Thioclava sp. GXIMD2076: one gene and its partner. The protein of the gene in region 1 binds, or shares a complex with, the protein of each later gene. Links are inferred from orthologs where the notes say so. Each region holds a gene or a part of one and is shown on either strand. Other genes may lie near its edges. The genes, in order: scpA and meaB.

Evidence for each region.
Region 2: the proteins of scpA (region 1) and meaB are in contact, whole or in part, in a crystal structure (PDB 8DPB), measured with the Methylorubrum extorquens proteins. The link is inferred for Thioclava sp. GXIMD2076 from one-to-one orthologs. Residues at the interface, in SOR27001.1 of Methylorubrum extorquens: Glu577, Glu578, Asn579, Asp580, Gly581, Arg582, Arg583, Arg585, His596, Ala604, Ser605, Ala608, Asp609, Gly611, Phe612, Asp613, Val614, Asp615, Ile616, Gly617, Pro618, Leu619, Glu625, Arg628, Gln629, Val631, Glu632, Asn633, Asp634, Glu661; in SOR26638.1 of Methylorubrum extorquens: Arg20, Ala21, Ala24, Arg25, Thr28, Ser32, Arg33, Arg34, His37, Thr98, Gly99, Gly100, Ser101, Ile102, Leu103, Lys106, Thr107, Ala110, Ala113, Ile114, Asp115, Arg116, Ala118, Phe119, Ile120, Arg121, Pro122, Pro124.

Annotation. Positions count from the first base shown.
Region 1 is NZ_CP149932.1:55,787-64,886, forward strand. What follows is about bases 1,694-4,692. They hold scpA (methylmalonyl-CoA mutase), read right to left. Parts: upstream 4,266-4,692; coding sequence 2,121-4,265; downstream 1,694-2,120. Other genes in these bases: WDB91_RS00310 (N-acetylmuramoyl-L-alanine amidase), read left to right, coding at 1,694-2,110; WDB91_RS00320 (hypothetical protein), read right to left, coding at 4,222-4,692. Also shown: Asp-tRNA(Asn)/Glu-tRNA(Gln) amidotransferase subunit GatA, read left to right, coding at 1-698; WDB91_RS00305 (hypothetical protein), read left to right, coding at 711-1,421; more of WDB91_RS00310, read left to right, coding at 1,421-1,693; more of WDB91_RS00320, read right to left, coding at 4,693-5,067; WDB91_RS00325 (DUF4174 domain-containing protein), read left to right, coding at 5,453-5,824; WDB91_RS00330 (acetyl/propionyl/methylcrotonyl-CoA carboxylase subunit alpha), read right to left, coding at 5,838-7,841; WDB91_RS00335 (hypothetical protein), read right to left, coding at 8,023-8,268; WDB91_RS00340 (hypothetical protein), read right to left, coding at 8,645-9,037. UniProt on the Escherichia coli protein: Catalyzes the interconversion of succinyl-CoA and methylmalonyl-CoA. Could be part of a pathway that converts succinate to propionate.
Region 2 is NZ_CP149932.1:423,846-432,789, reverse strand. The notes cover bases 2,509-5,351. They hold meaB (methylmalonyl Co-A mutase-associated GTPase MeaB), read left to right. Parts: upstream 2,509-3,362; coding sequence 3,363-4,340; downstream 4,341-5,351. Other genes in these bases: rpmB (50S ribosomal protein L28), read right to left, coding at 5,321-5,351; WDB91_RS02160 (hypothetical protein), read right to left, coding at 4,847-5,203; WDB91_RS02165 (copper chaperone PCu(A)C), read right to left, coding at 4,342-4,812; WDB91_RS02175 (DUF3108 domain-containing protein), read right to left, coding at 2,509-3,199. Outside these bases: ATP-dependent helicase HrpB, read right to left, coding at 32-2,470; more of WDB91_RS02175, read right to left, coding at 2,474-2,508; more of rpmB, read right to left, coding at 5,352-5,608; WDB91_RS02150 (NAD-dependent deacylase), read right to left, coding at 5,776-6,492; WDB91_RS02145 (low molecular weight protein-tyrosine-phosphatase), read left to right, coding at 6,521-6,970; WDB91_RS02140 (hypothetical protein), read right to left, coding at 7,022-7,333; WDB91_RS02135 (heavy metal-associated domain-containing protein), read right to left, coding at 7,461-7,649; lepA (translation elongation factor 4), read left to right, coding at 7,868-8,944. UniProt on the Escherichia coli protein: Binds and hydrolyzes GTP. Likely functions as a G-protein chaperone that assists AdoCbl cofactor delivery to the methylmalonyl-CoA mutase (MCM) ScpA and reactivation of the enzyme during catalysis.

The DNA of each region.
Region 1 (9,100 bases):
AAATCGGCATCCCGCGCGAATACCGCCTCGACGGCATGCCCGAAGAGATCGCGGCGCTCTGGGATAACGGTATGGCGATGCTGCGCGATGCCGGCGCCGAGATCGTGGATATCTCGCTGCCGCATTCCAAATACGCCCTGCCCGCCTATTACGTCATCGCGCCGGCCGAAGCCTCGTCCAACCTCGCGCGCTATGACGGGGTGCGCTATGGCCACCGCGCGACATTGGGCAAGGGGGACGGCATCGACGACATGTATGCCAAGACCCGCGCCGAGGGCTTCGGCCCCGAGGTGCAGCGCCGCATCATGATCGGCACCTATGTGCTCTCGGCTGGCTTCTATGACGCCTATTACAACCGCGCCCGCAAGGTGCGCGCGCTGATCAAGCGCGATTTCGAGCAAGCCTTCGCCGCAGGGATCGACGCCATCCTCGTGCCGACCACACCCTCCTCGGCCTTCGCCATCGGCGAGATGAAGGATGCCGATCCGGTCAAGATGTATCTCAATGACGTGTTTACGGTCACCCTCAACCTTGCCGGTCTGCCGGGCGTTTCGGTGCCGGTTGGCCTTGATAAACAGGGGCTTCCGCTCGGCCTGCAGCTGATCGGCCGTCCGTGGGAAGAGGGCGAGCTGCTCAACCATGCTCTTGTGCTCGAACGTGCGGCAGGCTTCAATGCCAAGCCGAACCAATGGTGGTAATGGAGTAACCGCATGCGCGCGCCAGTTCTTGGACTTTCACTGACCCTCTCCGTGCTGGCGCTTGCCGCCTGCCAGCCGAGCGTGCCGAATTCGGCCGCCGGTGTGGGCGCACCCGCCATCGGGGGCAATGAAAGCTATCGCGATTATCTGGCGCAGCGCGAGTCGCAGCTTCAGGGCAGCACCGCCGGTTCCACGACCACCGCAGCGTCGGGTCAGCCGATGTCGGCCATGGGCACGACCGCTGCGGCGGCCGCCCCCGCCAATGACCCCAACGCACAACTGGGGGCCGACACGCTGGCGGCCCTCAACGCGACGGCCCCGCAATCGGGCGGGCAGCAGGTCACCGATTACGCCCCTGCCTCCTCGCCCTATTCGAGCACCGCAACAGCGGCCGAGCGCGCAGAGGACACGTTCACCGCCCCTGCCCCCGCGCAGAAGACCGCGGGCGACACCTATAGTGCAGCATCGGGCTCCGGCGGCCCCAACCTTGCCGCCTATGCGCTCTCGGTCAATAACCAGCCGGGCCAGTCGGTCTATACGCGCGGCGGGATCAAGTTCAATTCCACGACAAAGGCCTGCGCGAAATATGTCTCGCCCGACAAGGCGCAGATCGCCTTCCTGGCCAATGGCGGTCCCGAGAAGGATCCGGGCAATCTGGATCCCGATGGCGACGGGTTCGCCTGTGGCTGGGATCCGCGCCCGTTCCAGGCCGCCCGTAACTGATGACAGAGCCCTTCCCCTCGCCCAACCATGGAGAGCGACGGGAAGGTGCGCGGCCTGACCATGTCGTCCTGCATTTCACAGCCATGAAAGACATGGCCTCGGCCCGGGAGCGCCTGTGCGATCCGGCAGCCGAGGTCTCCGCCCATTGGCTCATCGGCAATGATGGCACGATGATGCAGCTGGTCGACGAGGCGCGCCGCGCATGGCATGCCGGTGTCGGACACTGGGGCGAGTGTAGCGATCTGAACTCCCGCTCCATCGGGATCGAGCTCGACAATCCCGGTACACGGCCGTTTTCCCATACACAGATGGCGGCGCTCGAAGGGCTGCTGGCCCGTATCTTGCGCCAATGGCAGATCCCGCCGCAGAATGTGATTGCCCATTCCGACATGGCACCCGCCCGCAAATTCGATCCCGGTCCGCGATTCGACTGGGCACGTCTGGCCCGACAGGGGCTGGCGGTCATGCCCTCGCAACCGGTAGACGGTCTGGCACCGGATATGGCGCAATTCCTGACGCTGGCGCAGCTCTTCGGCTATACCTCGCCCGATCACGATCATATCCTGCCTGCTGTCCGTCTGCGTTTCCGCCCCTTCCATGACGGACCGCTCGACAGCACCGATATGGGCCTGATCGCCGCCCTCGCCCGCGATTACGGGCAGGATGGCGACCAGTGGCGAGCCTGCTAGCGCGGCGCCCCTAGCCGCGCTGCGCCTCGAGGATCTGCAGGATCTCCTTGGCGGCGGTCGGGATGTTGGTGCCCGGACCGAAGATCGCCTTAACCCCCGCCTTTTTCAGGAAGTCATAATCCTGCTGCGGGATGACGCCGCCGCAGATCACGATGATGTCCCCGGCATCCTTGGCTTTCAGCGCCTCGATCAGCTGGGGCGCAAGTGTCTTGTGACCGGCTGCCTGCGACGAGATGCCCACCACATGGACATCATTATCCACCGCATCCTGCGCCGCCTCTTCCGGCGTCTGGAACAGCGGCCCCACATCCACGTCGAAGCCGATATCGGCGAAAGCCGTGGCGATGACCTTTGCACCGCGGTCATGACCGTCCTGCCCCATCTTCACCACCAGCATCCGCGGGCGGCGGCCCTCGGCCTCGGCAAAGGCCTCCACATCACGCTGGATCTGGGCAAAGCCCTCATCCCCCTCATAGGCCGACCCATAGACCCCCGCGAGGGTCTTCACCTCGGCGCGGTGACGCCCGAATTCCTTTTCCATCGCCATCGAGATCTCCCCCACCGAGGCCCGCGCCCGCGCGGCCTCGACCGCGGCCTCGAGCAGGTTGCCACCCTCTTTCGCGCGGCGGGACAGTTCGGCCAGCGCCGCTTGACAGGCCGCCTCGTCGCGGCTCGCCCGCATCTGCGTCAGCCGCGCGATCTGGCTCTCGCGCACCTTGACGTTGTCGATATCGAGAATATCGATCGGCTCTTCCTGCGCCAGACGGTATTTGTTGACCCCCACAATGACATCCTGACCACGGTCGATCAGCGCCTGACGTCTGGCCGCCGTCTCCTCGATCCGCAGCTTGGGCATGCCCGAGGCGACGGCCTTGGTCATGCCGCCCATCTCCTCGACCTCCTCGATCAGCTTCCATGCCTCCTCGATCAGGTTGGCCGTCAGGCTCTCGACATAATAGCTGCCCGCAAGCGGATCGATCACATTGGTGATGCCGGTTTCTTCCTGCAAGATCAGTTGGGTATTGCGGGCGATCCGCGCCGAGAAATCGGTTGGCAGCGCAATTGCCTCGTCGAGCGCATTGGTATGGAGCGATTGCGTGCCCCCCAAAGCCGCCGCCATTGCCTCATAGGCGGTGCGGATGACGTTGTTATAGGGGTCCTGCTCCTGCAAAGACACGCCCGAGGTCTGGCAATGGGTGCGCAGGATGCTCGATTGCGGGTTCTGGGGCGAAAATTCCGCCATGATCCGCGACCAGAGCGTGCGGGCCGCGCGCAGCTTGGCCGCCTCCATGAAGAAATTCATCCCGATCGCGAAGAAGAAGGACAAACGACCGGCGAATTTATCCACATCCATACCGGCGGCAATGGCCGTGCGCACATATTCGCGTCCGTCGGCCAGCGTATAGGCCAACTCCTGCACGAGATTCGCGCCTGCCTCCTGCATATGATAGCCGGAAATCGATATCGAATTGAACTTCGGCATCTCGTTCGCGGTATACTCGATAATATCCGCGATGATCCGCATCGAGGGTTCGGGCGGATAGATATAGGTATTCCGCACCATGAATTCCTTGAGAATATCGTTCTGGATCGTGCCCGAAAGCACGGCCTTGTCATGGCCCTGCTCCTGCCCCACCACGATGAAATTCGCCAGAATCGGGATGACCGCGCCATTCATCGTCATCGAGACCGAGACCTTATCCAGCGGAATGCCATCGAACAGGATCTTCATGTCCTCGACCGAGTCGATCGCCACACCGGCCTTGCCGACATCGCCCACCACGCGGGGATGGTCACTGTCATAGCCGCGATGGGTCGCCAGATCGAAGGCGACCGAGATCCCCTGCTGGCCCGCCGCCAGCGCACGGCGATAGAAGGCATTCGATTCCTCGGCCGTGGAGAAGCCCGCATATTGCCGGATCGTCCATGGGCGGCCGGCATACATCGTAGCCTTGGGGCCGCGGGTATAGGGCGCGATCCCGGGCATCGTGCCCAGATGGTCCAGCCCTTCGGTATCGGCCGCCGTATAGAGCGGCTTCACACGGATGCCCTCCAGCGTCTCCCAGTCGAGGCTGTCCAGAGGCTTGCCGCGCAGCTCCTTCGCCGCGAGTTCAGCCCATTCCGCTTGCTTGTCGGCCTCGGTTTTGCTGGTCATCGACCCATCCTTCCTCCGTGAGAGGCATGGCCGAATATCCTCCCGGCGCGGCACCTCCCGTTTCCATGATTGCCAGATCCCTGCGACCACGGCGCAGGGTTTCCAGCTCTGCCTGATAACGCGCGGTCATCTGACCCCGCTGCATAATGCTGAACGGCATATAGCCCCGGCCCAATTGCCCCTGAACGGCGGCGGCGGCATTCGCGCGCTCAACCGCAACGGTGAGGCCCGGCGTCAGGCTGAGTTTCGGCGCCAACCGTCGCAGAAGAATCTCGTGACGGCCCGCCATCGCCTCATGCGTCCAGACCTGAGGGCGCACCCCGAAAGCGCCCTCGACCGCATCGATCACACAGGGCCAGCCACGCCCGTTCTGCGCCAGCATCCGCAGCCGCTGGGGCGTTGCCGCCTCGCCGCCACGCACCCGCTCGACCGCCAGCATCGAGGCCCACCACGCATCATAGCGCCGGATCCCCATTGCGACGCCCGTCAGATGCGGGCCGAGCACCATTGCCACCCGTTCCAGTCGTCCGCGCGCATCGGGGTAGAGCATCCCGTGGCTCAGGCAATGCGGGATCGACCCGATGAGGTTCTCCTCGCTGATGATCAAGGTGTGGAAGCCCTGATCCTCGATCCTGTCGATCTCCATCCGGATCCGCGTGGCCGAGCGCCGCGCCGAGAGGATATCCTGCGCCGAGACCAGATCGGCGCGCTTGATCAAGCCCGAGAACAGCCCCGCCCGCGTGCGCTCCGGTCCCCAGAAAGCCACCCCCTGACGCGACAGGATGCCCGAATTCGCAAGCATCCAGTTCTGAAACGAGGTTGTGGCCGTGCGGTGGACCCCTAAATGTAGTATAACGTCCAAGAGAAAGCTCTTTCCAGAAAGCGCGTCTGGCAATGTGCCGCGACTCCACGCGGGGACAGGCCCCGAGGCCGAGTATGCGCCGCGATCTCTGGAAAACTGCTTAACGGGAGGATTTGAATTGAGTTTTAATAACGAAATCAGGGGCCGACGGGTCGCTAAACAATCTGTCGCCGGAATGACGACAATGGCACCATTCTGGTTAGCGGCATTTTTTCTTGCCTTTCCAATACACAGCGCTCTTGCGCAGGATCCGGCGCAACCGAAGGATGAACCACGTCTGGCGCAGGCCCAGCCAGTAGTCCCTTTCGCTCCGATTCCCGCAGATATGGCGAATTTGAATGATTTCGTCTGGCAGAAACGCCCCGTCGTGGTCTTTGCCGACAGCCCCGCAGACCCCGCGTTTGCCGACCAGATCGCCGAGCTGGAAGACCGCTGGCCCGAACTTGCGGCCCGAGATGTGGTGGTGATCACCGATACCGACCCCGCCACGCCCAGCGAGATCCGCCGCAAGCTGCGCCCCACGGGGTTCGCGCTGGTGATCCTCGCCAAAGACGGCACAGTGGCGCTGCGCAAGCCGCTACCATGGACGGGGCGCGAGGTGATCCGGTCGATCGACAAGATGCCGCTGCGCCGCGAGGAGATCCGCCGCGGCGCCCTCAGCGCGGAGAGCCCCCCGCGCCTCGCAGGCATTCTATGATCGACCGTGGCGCTCATTCGAACTCCATGATCACGTCATCCACCTTTAGCGAGGCACCCGCTTCGGCATTGACCGATTTCACCACGCCGCGGCGCTCCGCGCGCAGGATATTCTCCATCTTCATCGCCTCGACGGTGGCCAGCGCCTGACCTTCCTGCACTTCCTCGCCCGCCGCGACATTGATCTTCACGACCAGTCCAGGCATCGGGCACAGAAGCAGTTTCGAGGTGTCGGGCGGCAGCTTCTCGGGCATCAGCTGATAAAGCTCGTGCTGGCGGGGTGTCTGCACCAGAACCTTCAGATCCGCGCCACGCAGCCGGATACGATAGCCCATCGAGACCTTGCCGACCTTCAGCACCAGAGGCGCCCCGTCCACCAGCAGCTCGGCCAGCTGGTCCCCGGGCGTCCAGTCCGAGCTGACACGCAGCGTGGTGCCATCGTCGAAGCCGACATCGGCCCCCGCACGATCGGCATGGATCGTCACGCGATAGGTCTCGCCCTGAAGCGTCACCACCCAGTCATCGCCCACCTTGCGCTCGTGATTGCCCAGCGTTCCGGAAATCCGCGTGCGCCGGATCTCGGCGACCCGCTCCATCGCCGCAACCGAGGCCGCCACCTGCTTCAGCATATCCGCCCCGAGCGTCACCCCCTCGAACCCTTCGGGATATTCCTCGGCAATGAAGGCGGTGGTGATATTGCCCGAGATGAATCGCTCATGGTCCATCACGGCGGCGCAGAACGGCAGGTTATGCCCGATGCCTTCCACCTCGAACCGGTCGAGCGCCACGCGCATCTCCTCGATCGCATCGGCGCGGGTCGGGCCCCATGTGCAGAGCTTGGCGATCATCGGGTCGTAGAACATCGAGATCTCGCCACCCTCGTAGACGCCGGTATCGTTGCGCACGATCCCGCCAGAGGCGGTCTGCCCCTGAACCGGCGGACGGTACCGCGTCAACCGGCCGATAGAGGGCAGGAAGTTGCGATAGGGATCCTCGGCATAAAGCCGGCTCTCCATCGCCCAGCCATTGATCTTCACATCATCTTGGCGGATCGACAAAGGCTCGCCATTGGCCACGCGGATCATCTGCTCGACCAGATCGATACCGGTGATCAGCTCGGTCACCGGATGTTCGACCTGCAGGCGGGTATTCATCTCGAGGAAATAGAAGTTTTTGTCACCATCGACAATAAACTCGACCGTCCCAGCCGAAGTATAGCCCACCGCCTTGGCCAGAGCGACGGATTGCTCGCCCATAGCCCTGCGGGTCTCGGCATCGAGGAAGGGCGAGGGCGCCTCCTCGATCACCTTCTGGTTCCGCCGCTGGATCGAGCACTCGCGCTCGTTCAGCCAGATACCATTGCCATGCGCATCACAGAGCACCTGGATCTCGATATGGCGCGGCTGGGTGACGAATTTCTCGATAAAGATCCGGTCATCGCCGAAAGAACTGGCCGCCTCGTTCTTGGAGGACTGGAACCCCTCTCGGGCCTCCTGCGCGTTCCACGCAATCCGCATCCCCTTGCCACCGCCACCGGCAGAGGCCTTGATCATCACCGGATAGCCGATCTCTTCCGAGATCCTCACCGCCTCCTCGGCATCCCCGATCAGTCCCATATAGCCCGGAACCGTATTGACCCCCGCCTCCTGCGCGATCTTTTTCGAGGTAATCTTGTCGCCCATCGCCTCGATCGCCTTCACCGGCGGGCCGATAAAGGCCACGCCAGCCGCCTCCAGTGCCTCGGCAAACTTGGAGTTCTCCGACAGGAAGCCATAGCCCGGATGCACGGCCTCGGCGCCGGTCTTGGCGATCGCCTCCATGATCCTGTCGATCACGATATAGGACTGGTTGGCGGGTGGCGGGCCGATATGCACCGCCTCATCGGCCATTTGCACATGCAACGCCTGCGCATCGGCATCCGAATAGACGGCCACCGTCTGGATGCCCATCTCGCGTGCGGTCTTCATCACGCGACAGGCGATCTCGCCACGGTTGGCAATCAGGATCTTCTTGAACATCGGCTTTCCTCCCTCGGGGGGAAGGCAAGCCCGCGGGCCCGAAGGTCAGCCGCGGCCTTCCCTCCATCCCACTCTGTTCCTTCTGTCATCCGGCACGAAAAACGCCACCGGAGCGCATGGCACCGATGGCGTTTCCCGAATAGTCCTACGGCACGGACGGCGAGCGTCCGTGTCGCGAAACTCAGTAGCTGCGCGAGCAGACACCCGCGTCGTCGCAGAGCGCACCTGCGCCCGCGCCAAGTGCGGCACCTGCAACAACGTTATTGTCGGTCGCGTCGGCAACGAGCGCGCCTGCACCTGCGCCCACGAGCGCGCGGCCACCATCGCTGTTGAGGAAGCCGCCATTGCCATAACCGTTACCCGACTGGCAGCCTGCGAGTGCTGCGGTTGCGCCGAGGATCGCGACGAGAATTGCCGATTTACGCATAGGATTTCTACTCCGTGAAAAACTGTGTTCCGATGTGAACCTAGTGCGGAATACGAAGAAGAAAAGCGGATTCGTGCACAGCTGCGCGCAGGCGCGCGCCCCTCGGCAAAGCCTTGCCGAAGCTGAGAAAAAATCCGCTTAGAAAAACCGGAGGAAGACACGCTGACGCTGCGGAAAAAATCCGACCTGACATGGGCAGGATGCACCATGAGGTCAGGTCGGCAAGTTCCAACAGGGAGTTTCCTCTCGAGAGAGGCATCAGTCCAGATAGCTCCGGGCTGATAGAAATCAACCTGCGCGCGATGGGCGTCTCTTGCAACCCCCGACGCGGAGGCAGCAGCAAGAAATTGCCGTTTTCTATCAGACCCGTGTCGCATCAGTCCCAATCGTCCTCGTCATTCTCGTCCCAGTCGAACGCGCCGGGATCGGCGAAGACCTCGGGGAAGGAACTTTCGGCCCGACGCCGGTCGATCTTCAGAAGCGCCTCATAGGACTCGGGATCGAACGGATCTTCCGCGGCCACGACCTCACGGCCGAACAGCCAGCTGATGCGGCCCGCATCCAGATTTCCGCGCTCGAAAGGCTCCTCGCCGAAATAATTCCACAAAGCGGCCATGAAGCCTTCATCGGCCTTACGGTCCATCGCCGCACGGTCCTTGAACCGCTCACGGCGGATGATCTTCGTCGCGCCCTTTTTGTTGGCACGGCGGATGACGAATTGGTAATCGGTGCTGGGCAAACGCCCGGGGAAACCACGGTGTTTCAGCATTTGGCGCCTCTCTTCTCCGGAGCGGTCTCCGGTCTAGTGTTCGTCACGCGGCAGGGGATGCCC
Region 2 (8,944 bases), 370 kb from region 1 along the record:
CGCGGGGCCGCCTTTTCCATTGGGGGGAGGTCTACTGGGAACGGGGTTTGGCGCGCAATGTTGGGTCGGCCTCGCGCGGGTTTTCGGGCCACGGATGTTTGGGGTAGCGCCCGCGCATATCCTTGCGCACATCGGCATAGGAGCCGTCCCAGAAGCCCGGAATATCCATCGTTACCTGAATGGCCTTATGGCCGGGCGAGAGGAGCGTCACGCGTAACGGCAGGCGTTTGGGACCGATGCTGGGATGGGCCGTCACACCGAACATCTCCTGCAAGCGGATCTCGATGGCGGGGTGCTCTCCGCTATAATCGATGGGCACGCGCCGCCCCAAAGGCGTTTCGAAATGCGCAGGGGCCAAGCGGTCCACCAGCTGTAGCTGCTCCCAGTCGAGGCTTGCGCGCAGCGCGTCGGTGATATCCATCCGGCGGAGGTCGGCTTCGGTGCGCTTGCCACCCAGATAGGGCAGAAGCCAGTCCCCGGCGCGCGCCATCAGCGCATCGTCATCGAAGGCGGGCAGATCCGCGCCTTCCTCGTGCAGAAGCTGCACACGGGCGCGGAAGCGTCGCGCGGCATCGGAAAATGGCAGCCCGATCTGGCGGATGCCGTCCAGCGCCCCGCGGGCCAGCGCTTCGCGCGGGGCGTCCTTCCAGATCCGGTCATCGAGCACCAGCGCGCCGAAACGCTCCTGCTTGCGCGCCACCACGCGGCCCTCGCGGCGCGACCACTCGCAGACATCCACCCAATCGATCTGCGCGCCGAACAGCCCGCGGATCTGGGCTTCGGAAATCTGGGTGCCCTGGCGCAGCATGGCCTCGCGCGGGTCACCATTGGTATCAGTAGCCACGATCAGGCGGGCGGTGGCCAGCGGGTCCGTATCGGCGATCTGCACGCCCTTGCCACCCGAGAGCACATAGCGGGGCTGGTCGCCCGCGCGGCGCAGGCCCACACGGTCGGGATAGGCAAGTGCGGCCATCTCGGCGGGCTCGAGCGGGGTAGTATGATCGACCATCTTCGCCAGTCGGCGGGCCTCCTGCCGGATGCGGTCCACCGTGCCACGATGGGGCTGCCACGGATGATCGGCGGCAAAGTCACGCGGTTTCTGGACCGCTTTCAGGCGTAGCGTCAGCTCGGCGGGGGCCCCGCGCAGAGGGTCGCGCTCGGCCAGCAGGGCGGCCAGATCGGCGGCGCTTTTTCCGGCCTTCAGCAGCATATGCCCGAGGCGGGGATGGAGTGGCAGGCGGGCGAGCGCCTGACCATGCGGTGTCAGGCTGGTGCCATCGAGCGCGCCCAGATTTTCCAGCAGGGCGCGCGCCTCGGCCAATGCGGGCGCGGGGGGCGGCGTGAGAAAAGCCAGATCCGACCCGTCGCTGCCCCATTGCGCCAGTTCCAGCGCGAGACCCGACAGATCGGCCACCTCGATTTCGGCAGGCGGGAAGGCGGGCAGCGCGCCCTCGGCGCCTTTGGTCCAGAGCCGGTAACAGATGCCCTCGGCCACACGGCCCGCGCGTCCGCGACGCTGCTCGGCTTCGGCGCGACTGACAGGCTCGGTCACCAGACGCGCCATGCCCGATCCCGCGTCAAAGCGCATCCGGCGCGCGCGACCGCCATCGATCACCACACGCACATCCTGGATGGTCAGCGAGGTCTCGGCAATCGAGGTTGCCAGAACCAGTTTGCGGCCCGTTCTGGCAGGCTCGATGGCCGCGCGTTGGGCGGCAAATTCCATCGCGCCAAAGAGCGGACGGATGGTCATATCGGCGGGCAGGCGGCCGGCCAGCAGCGCCTCGACGCGGCGGATCTCGCCCTCGCCCGGAAGGAAGGCGAGAATGCTGCCCGTGGTCTCGGTGGCGGCCTGCTCGATCAGGCCCGCAAGTGCGGGTTCAAACCGCATCGTGCGGTCCACGGGACGGTCGAGCCAGCGGGTCTCCACCGGAAACGCGCGGCCTTCCGACACCACCACCGGCGCATCATCGAGCATCGCCGCTACCGGCCCCGCGTCAAGCGTGGCGGACATCACCACAATGGCGAGATCGTCGCGCAGCGCGCCACGCACCTCCCAGACCAAGGCCAGCCCCAGATCGGCATTGAGCGAGCGCTCGTGGAATTCGTCGAAGATCACGCAGCCCACGCCCGAGAGCTCGGGGTCGGACTGGATCATGCGGGTCAGGATGCCCTCGGTGACCACTTCGATACGGGTTGCTTTCGAGACTTTCGCCTCGCCACGGATGCGGTAGCCCACGGTCTGGCCCACCGGCTCGCCCAATGTGTCGGCCATGCGCTCGGCGGCGGCACGGGCGGCCAGACGGCGCGGCTCCAGCATCAGGATACGACCGCGGATCTGGTCCATCAGGGCCAGAGGCACGCGGGTGGTCTTGCCCGCGCCGGGCGGCGCCATCAGGACGGCGCGGCCATCGCGGGCGATCGCGGCGCATAACTCGGGCAGGACGGTATCGATAGGAAGGGTCGTCAAAACTCAGCGCCGTATCAGGCGGCCTTCGCCATAGATCGTATCGGTGGCAATCTGGCTGACCTCCAGACGGCCCTTGGCGGTGGGACTATAGGTCAGGGTGAAAGGGAAGACCGATTTCTTGGACATATCCGATTTGGAGAAGCCCGACAGGCGGCGGTATTCGCCGGTGCAGATCACGTTATTCCCCTGTTTCTGCGGCGCGTTCAGTTTGACCTGCGAGCGGCGGGAGCCGTCGAAGATCTGCTCGGAGCGGTTGCAGGCCTCGTCTGCGGGAACCGAGCGCAGGACCGAATAGAGTGCGGTTAGCGGATCGACCGTGCCATGCTGCTGCGTCGGGTCCAGATCGGTGCTGCGCGGCTTGCGTGGCGGTTCCTGACTGACCGAGATCGGCGTGCCGCGGTTATAGACCATCGTCGAGACACGGTCCCGGTCCGGCGTATCGGCTTGCTCGACATAGCGGGTAGGGGTGAAACGCTGGCCGGTGATGTAGCCGTTCGCGGTCGCATCAAAACGCACCTTGCGGATGAAGCCCAAGAGCCCTGTGGTCTGCAGCGTCCCGTTGGCGCCATAGCCATTGCCCTCGATTTTGCCATTAATCAGCAATTCGCCCGCCTTGATACCCTTCAGCTCGACATCAAAGGTGATCTGGTCGCTCTGATCCGCACGCGCGGCATATCCGGTGGCGATCTGCCCCAATGCCAGCGCACCGGCCAGAACGATCTTGTGCATAACCCCTGCTCTCATGACGGTCCTTTCGTCGTGACGAAACCTGAAGCTCTTCAGGCTATGGGCTGGACATATACCTTTTGGCCGAGGCAAGAAATAGGAAGCGTTTCACAGATACTCACTCTTTTACGCTAGGTTGCAAGGATTGGCCGATAGGGGGAGAACCATGCGCAATACTGCCGATGATCTGGCGCGCGGCATTCTGGCCGGAGAAAGACGGGCTCTGGCGCGGGGTATCACGCTGATTGAATCGCAGCGTCCCGATCACCGTGCCGAAGCCTTGCGCTTATTGGATCTGCTGGCGGGCAGGGGGCATGCCCTGCGGGTCGGATTGTCGGGCACGCCGGGTGTGGGAAAATCGACCTTTATCGAGAGCTTCGGGCTGATGCTGACAGGGCAGGGCAAGAAAGTTGCCGTGCTGGCCGTCGATCCGTCCTCGGCGCGCTCGGGCGGCTCGATCCTTGGCGACAAAACGCGGATGGACTTGCTGTCGCGTGACCCCAAGGCGTTTATCCGGCCCTCGCCGTCGCAGGCGCATCTGGGCGGGGTCGCGCGGCGCACCCGCGAGGCGATCCTGCTCTGCGAGGCGGCGGGGTTCGATCTGATCCTGATCGAAACGGTGGGCGTCGGCCAGTCCGAGACACTGGTGGCCGATATGGTCGATCTGTTCGTTCTTCTGATGGCGCCTGCGGGAGGGGACGAGCTGCAGGGGGTGAAGCGGGGCATCATGGAAATGGCCGATATCCTTCTGGTCAACAAGGCTGACGGCGACCTGAAGATGACGGCGCTGCGCACGGTGGCCGATTATGCAGGTGCGCTCAGGCTGTTGCGCAAACGTCCGCAGGACCCGGAGGGGTTCCCCAAGGCGATGGCGGTGTCGGCGTTGGAGGAGGTGGGCCTCGAGACCGCATGGGACGAGATCCGCGCCTTGGCCGGTTGGCGCGAGGCCGAGGGGCATTTTGCCGCCCGCCGTGCCGAGCAGGCGCGTCACTGGTTCGAGGCAGAGGTGCGCGAGGGGCTTTTGGCGCGATTGCGCAATGATCCGGTGATCCGCGAGCGGATGGCCGCTCTGGGGGACGAAGTGGCGGCAGGGGGCACTGCGCCGGCGGTGGCCGCCGCCGCAATGCTCGAGATCCTGCGCTAGGTCAGTTGTGGCTCATGCTGCCGTGGCTCTGACCGGTCGGGCCTTCGCCCATCGTCACCTGCAGATCGACGGTCACGGGGGCGGCGTGTTCGAAATCGAGCGTAAGCTGGATATGCTCGCCCTCTTCCAGCGGTTCGGTCAAGCCCATGAACATCACATGATCGCCCCCACGCGCCAGTGCATGCGCGCCATGAGCAGGGATCGCAAAGCCCTCGGGGACGTGCAGCATCTCCATCATGCCGTTGGCATCGGCCTGATGGGTATGCAACTCGGTGCGCTCTGCGATGGTGGAGCTGACACCGACAAGACGGTCGGCCTCACCGGAAGTGTTCTCGATCGTCATGAAGGCGGCGCCGGATTTGGCGACGGGAGAAGAGATGCGCATATAGGCATCATGAACGGTGATGCCCTCGGCAAAGGCGGGCAGGCCAAGAATGAGGGTCGTGGCGGCCAGAAGGGTCGAGCGGATCATGGTGTGTCTCCTGTAAAGATCGCATTTCAAAGGGTTATGCGGCGGTCTCAGGAGGATCGCGGGCCTTCGGGAGAATGATGGCAAGGCCGCCCTCGACAGGGAGGGGGGACGTGGCATCGAGCCGGTGCATGCCGTCCGGGCGGTGCAGCACAGGCGGGGTGACGCCGAGCGAGGCCAGCAGACCCAGCGCCATATCGGGACAGATCTTCACATGACGAATCGGTGTGCCACCGGCATCGACCGTCACCGTGACCAGCCCCTGACCGCTACAGAGCACGATCTGTCCGGCCGCGCGGGTCTGACCGCGCGCGGAGGCGAATTCGAGACTGGTGAGCGCGAAGACTGTCACCAGAAGTATCGTCACAAAGGGCAAAAGCCGGAGCGTCTTCATATCCGGCGTCATAGCCTGCCGCGCGGGCCGGACCAAATGATTTCGATCAGGAAGCGCCGTAAAGAAAAAACCCCGCGCCGGAGGCACGGGGTTCGAAATCTGTCAGGATCGCGGGGATCAGGCTGCTGCCTGTGCCTTCACGATGGCCTTTTTGATTTTCAGAGCGTTGACCGAGAGGTCCGCGTCTTTTGCCTTGGCAAGGAATGCGTCCAGACCACCGCGGTGATCGACCGAACGCAGGCCATGCGCCGAAACGCGCAGTTTGAAGCTCTGGCCGAGGGTCTCGGAGATCAGGCTTACATCATTGAGGTTCGGCAGGAAGCGGCGACGCGACTTGTTGTTCGCGTGGCTTACAGTGTTGCCCGTCATCGGGCCTTTGCCGGTTAGTTCGCAAACGCGCGACATGGCATCATCCTTTGTTTCCACATGGGCGAAGATCGCCCGTTTTCGCAACATATGAAGGCGCCGCAAGCGCAGCGCCCAGAATTCTGTCCGCGGGAGATACGAGTAAACGCAGCGCAGGTCAAGCGATTCATCTGGCAATAGCGCAGCGATATGCAGGTTTTTGCACGCTATGCTTGGGTCAGCTGCTCTTTTACCCACTCCGGCACAAGCGTCGTGGCTGGTCCGTGGCGGCATTCGTCGAATCTGGAGGTGCCGGTGGAGGGGTCGAGATTGAGTTCCAGTGTGGCCACGCCCGCCCGCGCGGCGTCCTGCACGAAGCCCGCCGCCGGATAGACATTGCCCGACGTGCCGATCGACACGAACAGCTCGGCGGCGCGCAGCGCGGTCCAGATCTCGTCCATCCGGTAGGGGATCTCGCCGAACCAGACGATATCGGGGCGCGTTGCCATCTGGCCGCATTCGGGGCAGGGATCGGAAGCGCGCATGATCTCGGGGGCTGGCCAGCGTGACTTGCAGGCATGACAGATCGCGCCATAGAGGCTGCCATGCATATGGATTACGTTCCGCGCGCCGCCACGTTCGTGCAGGTCATCGACATTCTGGGTGACGATCAGCACTTCGAAGCGCGGATCGGCCTCCAGTTGGGCCAGTGCGATGTGGGCAGGGTTGGGCTGCGCTCCCGTCGAGACGGCGCGGCGCTTGTTGTAGAAATCAAGCACCAGATCGGGATCGGCCTCGAAGCCCTCGGGGGTCGCGACATCCTCTATGCGGTGCTCCTCCCACAGCCCGTCCTCGGCGCGAAAGGTGCGGATGCCGCTTTCGGCAGAGATACCGGCCCCTGTCAGAATAACGATCTTGCGGGGCGCGCGCGCGGGCTTGGCCATGGCTCTCTCCTGCTTTAAGCTCTTCTCCATGCGTATCCTTTTTCTCTGCCTAGGCAATATCTGCCGTTCGCCCGCCGCCGAAGGTGTGTTCCGTGATCTGGCCCGCAAGGCGGGGCTGGAGGTGGTGACCGATTCGGCAGGGACGGGGAGCTGGCATGCCGGCGAGCCGCCCTATGGTCCGATGCAGAAAGCGGCAAGGGCGCGCGGCTATGATCTGTCGGATCTGCGGGCGCGGCAACTGACGCGGGATGATTTCGGGCGATTCGATCTGATTCTGGCGATGGACCGGCAAAATCTGGCGGATGCGCAAAGGCTGGCACTGGTTTCTGGCGGAGCAGAGATCCGGCTGTTCCTGCCGGATGATCTGGCGGGGGGCGAGGTGCCCGATCCTTATTATACGCGGGACTTCGACGGTGTTCTGGATCTGATCGAAAGAGGGGTGCGCCGCACTCTTGCCGAGCTGAGCGCCCCGGACTGAGGGCGCCCGCGTTATGAAAAAGGGCCGGAAACCCCGGCCCGATCATCGGGATCAGTTGCTGCAGTAACCTTCTGCGGCGGATACGAAATTCTTGTAGCGCGCCCAGAAATCCTCATCCGAGGGACGATCCGAGCTGCGCACGATCTGTGCCTGATCGGGATCGGTGAAGAACTTGGCGGCGCGGCGTTGGTCGCGATTGCTGAGCGTGATATCTGCGACCTGCTGGATACAACGGCACAGGCCCGTATCGGTGGTGCGCCCCCCTTGCTGACAGGCGTTTTCCAGCGCGCCAGCCTGCGCGGTGGTGCCTAGGCTCAGGCTTAGGGTGACCGCTGCCGCTGCGGTCAGAATGATCGTCTTCATGCTCTGCCTCGATATGGTTTGCTCGGTTCTTATGGACGCTGCACGCGTATCTTTATTTTAGCAAGATGGTTAACAAACTATGAAGCTCGCCTCAAAGCAGAGTTGCCTCTCTCGCTGGATCGTGAAGTTACTCGATCACTTCCGCCGGATAGCCTGCGCCTTTGAGGGCGGCCAGAACGGTCTCAGGGGGCAGGCCGGTGACCTCGACCTCCTTGTCTTCCAGAAAGACCTCTGCCTTGCCGCCAACCTCTTCGATGGCGTTCTCGACCGAGGCCTTGCAATGCTTGCAGGTCATATTGGGGACGGACAGGATCATGGGAACCTCCTTGGGGATGCTTCCTCTAACTTGCGCGGGCAGAGACAAAGGTCAATGTGCGGCTATGAACGCCAGCGGCATATTTTTGCGCTCGGCGCGCTTCGGGCAGGCTTGCCAAGCCACGATCTTCACGCCATAGCAGGCTTTCTGCGGTAGCTTAGGGCCTGCCGTGTGAATTTCTCTTCCCGCAACGTCGAAACCTATATATATCGCGCGCCATGACCGATCTCGACCGCATTCGCAATTTCTCCATCGTGGCGCATATCGACCACGGTAAATCGACACTCGCCGACCGGCTGATTCAGCTCACCGGGACGGTGGCCGAACGTGACATGAAGGCGCAACTTCTTGATGCGATGGATATCGAGCGCGAGCGCGGTATTACGATCAAGGCGAACTCTGTCCGGATCGAGTATCCCGCAAAGGATGGTAAGACCTACATCCTGAACCTGATCGACACCCCCGGCCACGTCGACTTCGCTTACGAGGTCTCGCGCTCCATGCAGGCTGTGGAAGGATCGCTTCTGGTGGTCGATGCCAGCCAAGGCGTCGAGGCGCAGACACTGGCCAATGTCTATCAGGCCATTGATGCCGACCACGAGATCGTGCCTGTTCTCAACAAGATCGACCTCCCTGCCGCCGAACCCGAGCGGGTGAAGGAAAATATCGAGGATGTCATCGGCATCGATGCGTCCGATGCTGTGGAAATCTCGGCCAAGACGGGCCTTGGCATTCCCGATGTGCTGGAAGCCATTGTCCACCGTCTGCCCGCCCCCAAGGGCGATCGCGATGCGCCGCTGAAAGCCATGCTGGTCGATAGCTGGTATGACAGCTATCTGGGCGTTGTCGTTCTGATCCGCGTCATGGATGGCGTCGTCAAAAAGGGCGACCAGATCAAGATGATGAAGACGGGCGCCACCTACAAGCTGGACCGTCTTTCCGTGCTCAAGCCGCAGATGGTCGATATTGCCGAGCTGGGGCCGGGTGAGATCGGGGTGTTCACCGCCTCGATCAAACAGGTGCGTGACACGAAAGTGGGCGACACCATCACCCATGACAAAAAGCCCTGTGCACAGGCGCTTCCGGGCTTCAAACCGTCCATTCCGGTGGTCTTCTGTGGCCTCTTCCCCGTTGATGCCGCCGATTTCGAGGCGCTGCGCGATGCGATCGAGAAGCTGCAGCTGAATGATGCGTCCTTCTCGGCCGAGATGGAAACCTCGGCTGCCCTCGGTTTCGGCTTCCGTTGCGGCTTCTTGGGGCTTCTGCATCTCGAGGTGATCCGCGACCGTCTGGAG